One region of the Streptomyces sp. NPDC048172 genome, then DNA from elsewhere that is predicted to be linked to it. Evidence: riboswitches for the same ligand, from Rfam matches in the RefSeq annotation. Region 1 holds a riboswitch; the other holds the start of a gene.
The links. Region 1 has a riboswitch for S-adenosylmethionine ahead of ACGF3A_RS20195 (aminotransferase class V-fold PLP-dependent enzyme). Riboswitches for the same ligand answer to the same signal wherever they lie in the genome.
Positions count from the first base shown of each region.

Region 2: linked by a shared signal. The riboswitch ahead of thrC (threonine synthase) and the one ahead of ACGF3A_RS20195 (aminotransferase class V-fold PLP-dependent enzyme) in region 1 are both predicted to bind S-adenosylmethionine.

Region 1 covers NZ_JBIDAT010000004.1:537,324-539,711, reverse strand. Annotated here, with positions in the region: gene xylB (xylulokinase) at 1-1,045, shown strand, start outside; SAM riboswitch class IV at 1,255-1,373, shown strand; gene ACGF3A_RS20195 (aminotransferase class V-fold PLP-dependent enzyme) at 1,502-2,388, shown strand, end outside.
Region 2 covers NZ_JBIDAT010000002.1:880,810-883,197, forward strand. Annotated here, with positions in the region: gene ACGF3A_RS12675 (glucosyl-3-phosphoglycerate synthase) at 1-871, opposite strand, end outside; SAM riboswitch class I at 1,027-1,172, shown strand; gene thrC (threonine synthase) at 1,190-2,388, shown strand, end outside.

The DNA.
Region 1 (2,388 bases):
GGCCTCGTTCACCGTCTCCAAGCTGCGCTGGCTCGCCGAGCACGAGCCGAAGGAGGCGGGCCGCACGGCCGCCGTCGCGCTGCCGCACGACTGGCTGACCTGGCAGCTCGCGGGGGCGGACGGTTTTGAGGCGCTCACCACCGACCGCAGCGACGCCAGCGGCACCGGCTACTGGTCGCCCGCCGAGGGCGGCTACCGCCGCGACCTGCTGACCCGGGCCCTTGGGCACGACGCCGTGCTGCCGCGCGTCGTCGGCCCCCACGAGACCGCGGCGCAGGTGCCGGGCACCGGCGCCGCGCTGGGCCCGGGCGCCGGGGACAACGCCGCCGCCGCGCTAGGTGTCGGCGCCCGTACCGGCGACGTGGTGGTCTCCATCGGCACCTCCGGCACCGTCTTCGCCGTCACCGGACGGCCCACCGCCGACCCGACCGGCACCGTCGCCGGGTTCGCCGACGCGGCGGGCGGCTTCCTGCCGCTGGTGTGCACGCTCAACGCCGCCCGTGTGCTGGAGGCCACCGCGCGGCTCCTCGGCGTCGGCCTGGAGAAGCTCTCCGAGCTGGCGCTCTCCGCCCCGGCGGGCGCCGACGGGCTCGTGGTCGTCCCGTACCTGGAGGGCGAACGCACCCCCGCGCGCCCCGACGCCACCGGCGCCGTCCACGGCCTGACCCTCGCCACCTCGGGCCCGGCACACCTCGCCCGCGCGGCCGTCGAGGGCCTGCTGTGCGGGCTGGCCGACGGGCTCGACCGCATGGTCGCGCTCGGCGTCGAGTGCCGCCGCGTCGTGCTCGTCGGCGGCGGCGCGCGCAGCGAGGCGGTACGCCGCATCGCCCCCGAGGTCCTCGGCCGCCCCGTCGTCGTCCCGCCCCCGGGCGAGTACGTCGCGGACGGCGCCGCCCGCCAGGCCGCCTGGATCCTCGCGGGCGGAGAGACCCCACCCGACTGGTCCGCGACCACGGGCGCCACGCGCCACGAGGCGGACCCGACCCCACACGTCCGCGAACGCTACGCGGAGGCGCGGGAGATGGTGCTGAACGCCCCGTGCTGAGCGCCTCGCGCTGAGCGCCCCGAAGGGGCGCGGGGAACTGCGCGAACGGCCACGATGCGGGCGCGGCCCGCGAAGCACGGCAAGGGGCTCCCCCTGTGCGGTCCCTGTCGACGGGACGAGGGAGCAGGGGGCACCCGGAAGTGGCCCCGGGTCCGCTATGTGGACGCCCCCTGCACTCCGCCAGGAGCCATGTGCCATACTCCTGACCAGGTCACGAGTGACAGCGAATACGGCCCCGGCCCGCTGTCCGGCAACCCTCCGTCCGTGGCGGGGTGCCCCGGGTGATGACCAGGCCGTAGGACAACAAGGTCCGCGGCAAGCGCGGATCCCTCGTGCCAGGGGTCCTGGTCTACCGAGGGAGTTCCCCGTGAGCAAGCGAATGCGATAGGGCCGCAGGCCCCTCTCCGGCACGTCTTCACGTCGTCACGCCTTTCTCTCACCACGCGGAGTTCCGTCATGCCGTTCGCCACCCCTTTTGCTCCTGTTTCCGCTGATTCCTCCACGATTGCGTCCGCCGACTCCTGTACGGTCCTGCCGGTCCTCGGCCGCGACGTCACCGTCCCGCTCGTCACCGGCGGCGAGGTCACCTACGCCGCGCTCGACCACGCCGCCAGCGCCCCCGCGCTCCAGCGGGTCTGGGACGACATCGCCGCGTACGCGCCGTACTACGGCAGCGTCCACCGGGGCGCCGGGTACCTCTCGCAGCTCTCCACCGACCTGTTCGAGCAGAGCAGGCAGGCCGTCGCCGAGTTCCTGGGATGCCGGGAGGGCGACCAGGTCGTCTTCACCCGCGCCACCACGGATTCGCTGAACCTCCTCGCCTCCGCCCTCCCCGCCGGGACCCGGGTGTTCGTGTTCGAGACCGAGCATCACGCCTCGCTGCTGCCGTGGCGCGGCCACGACGTGACGTACCTCGACGCGCCCCGCTCGCCCGAACAGGCCGTCGCCACGCTGGAGGAGGCGCTGCACGCCGCGCCCGCCGGGCCCAAGCTCGTCTGCGTGACCGGCGCCTCCAACGTCACCGGCGAGATCTGGCCCGTCCGCGAACTCACCGCCGCCGCGCACCGGCACGGCGCCCGCCTCGTCCTCGACGCGGCGCAGCTCGCCCCGCACCGGCCGGTGGACGTGAGCGAACTCGACGTGGACTGGGTCGCCTTCTCCGGGCACAAGCTGTACGCGCCGTTCGGCGCCGGAGTGCTGGCCGGACGCGCCGACTGGCTGCTCGCCGCCGAGCCGTACCTCGCGGGCGGCGGCGCCAGCCGTACGGTCGCGCGGCGCGAGGACGGCGGCGTCGACGTCGAGTGGCACGAGAACGCGGCGCGGCACGAGGCCGGTTCGCCGAA
Region 2 (2,388 bases), on a different contig from region 1:
ACGCGCCGGAGGCGTCCCGCTCGAACTGGGTGAGCGGGGTGAGCGGGGTGAGGCTCCGGGCCCGGGCGCTCCCCTGGGGCAGCCTGCGCTCCGCCGTCGCGTAGATCGCCGCGGCCATCCGGCCGAGCGCCTGGCCGTCCTGGTGGCGGTGGTGGCGGACGCCGACGTCGACCTGGGCGAGCGCGTCGAGGCCCGCCGTCTCCAGGGCGTCGATGAGCAGGGCGAGCTCCACCCCGTAACCCACCGGGAAGGGGAGGCGCTCCAGGAGCGAGCGGCGCGCCGCGTACTCCCCGCCGAGCGGCTGGACGATCCCCGCCAGGCGCGGCCAGTGCAGGTTCAGCAGCGGGCGCGCCACCAGCTCGGTCACCCGGCCGCCGCCTGCCGGGACGCCGTCCAGCGGGCGGTCGTACATCGCCTTGACGAACGCGACGTCCGGGTCCGTGAGCAGCGGGCCGACGATGCCGGAGACGAAGGAGGCGGAGAACTCGCGCAGGTCCGCGTCGACGAAGCAGACCACGTCACCGTGCGTGGCCAGCAGCGAACGCCACAGCACCTCGCCCTTGCCGGGGCTGGGCGCCAGCCGGGGCAGCACCTCGTCGCGGTGGATCACCTTGGCGCCCGCCGCCGCGGCGACCTCGGCGGTACGGTCGGTGGAGCCGGAGTCCATCACCACCAGCTCGTCGACGAGCGCGGACAGGTCGCGGCGGATGACGGAGACGATCCGGCCGACCGTCTCCTCCTCGTCCAGCGCGGGCAGCACCACGCTGACCGTGGTGCCGGTGCGGCGCTTGGCGGCGAGGAGCTGGTCGAGCGGCCGGTCGGCGGCGCGCCAGGAGCGACGCCGCAGCCAGTGGCCCACTTCGTCGAGCACGGGCCCGCCTTCCTGTGATCCATCTCGCGGTTCGGACGACTATCTCAAGGGTCAGAGGTGTCGGTTACAGTCTTGAACAACGCACGTGAACCTCGCATGCCGGGGTTCGCGGGTGATGTGTGACAAACGCCTGGCCTGCGGGTCAGCGCCATAGCAGCTCATCCAGAGGGGCAGAGGGAACGGCCCGTTGAAGCCCCGGCAACCATCCCGCGAGCCACGCCATTCTTCCGACGGCGAGGCCCCGCGTGGGGACGGTGCCAATTCCGTCCCGTGACGAGATACGCCACGGGGAAGATGAGGAGAAAGGGCCTCGCCTCCATGGCTGTGCAAGCAGTGGAAAGCACCACCACCTCCACCACCTCCACTTTTGATCTCGGTCCCGCCGTGGCGCTCTCCTGCCGCGAGTGCGGCACCCGCACCCCGCTCGGCCCCAGCTTCGTGTGCCTGGAGTGTTTCGGGCCGCTGGAGGTGGCGTACGAGCTGCCGGGCGGCGACCCCGAGGCGCTCCGCGCCCGTATCGCGTCCGGCCCGTCGAACATGTGGCGGTACGCGCCGCTGCTCCCCGTCCCCGCGGACGTCGCGGCGAAGCCGAATCTGAACCCGGGCCTGACCCCGCTCGTCCAGGCCGACCGCCTCGCCGCCGAGCTGGGCGTCACCGGCGGGCTCTACGTGAAGGACGACTCCGGCAACCCGACGCACTCCTTCAAGGACCGCCCGGTGGCCATCGCGCTGGAGGCCGCCCGCGCCTTCGGCTTCACCACGCTCTCCTGCTCCTCCACCGGCAATCTGGCCGGTGCCGTCGGCGCCGCGGCGGCCCGCGCGGGCCTGCGCTCCTGCGTCTTCATCCCGGACGGCCTGGAGCAGTCCAAGGTCGTCATGGCCGCGGTCTACGGGGGCCAGCTGGTCGCCATCGACGGCACCTACGACGACGTGAACCGCTTCTGCTCCGAGCTGATCGGCGACCCGCTCGGCGAGGGCTGGGGCTTCACCAACGTCAATCTGCGGCCGTTCTACGCCGAGGGCTCCAAGACCCTGGCGTACGAGATCTGCGAGCAGCTCGGCTGGGAGCTGCCGGACCAGATCGTGATCCCCGTGGCCTCGGGCTGCCAGCTCGTGAAGATCGACAAGGGGCTGCGCGAGCTGGTGAAGCTCGGGCTGGTCGAGGACAAGCCGGTCCGGATCTTCGCCGCGCAGGCGGAGGGCTGCTCGCCGGTCTCGCGCGCTTACAAGGACGGCACCGACGCGGTCCGTCCCGTCAGGAAGCCGGACACGATCGCCAAGTCCCTGGCCATCGGCGACCCGGCGGACGGGCCCTACGTGATCGACATCTGCCGCCGCACCGGCGGCGCGGTGGACGATGTGAACGACGAGCAGATCGTCGACGCGATGAAGCTGCTGGCCCGTACGGAGGGCGTCTTCGCGGAGACCGCGGGCGGGGTCACGCTGGGCGTCACCCGCAAGCTGATCGAGAGCGGGGCGATCGACCCCGCGCTCACGACGGTCGTGCTGAACACGGG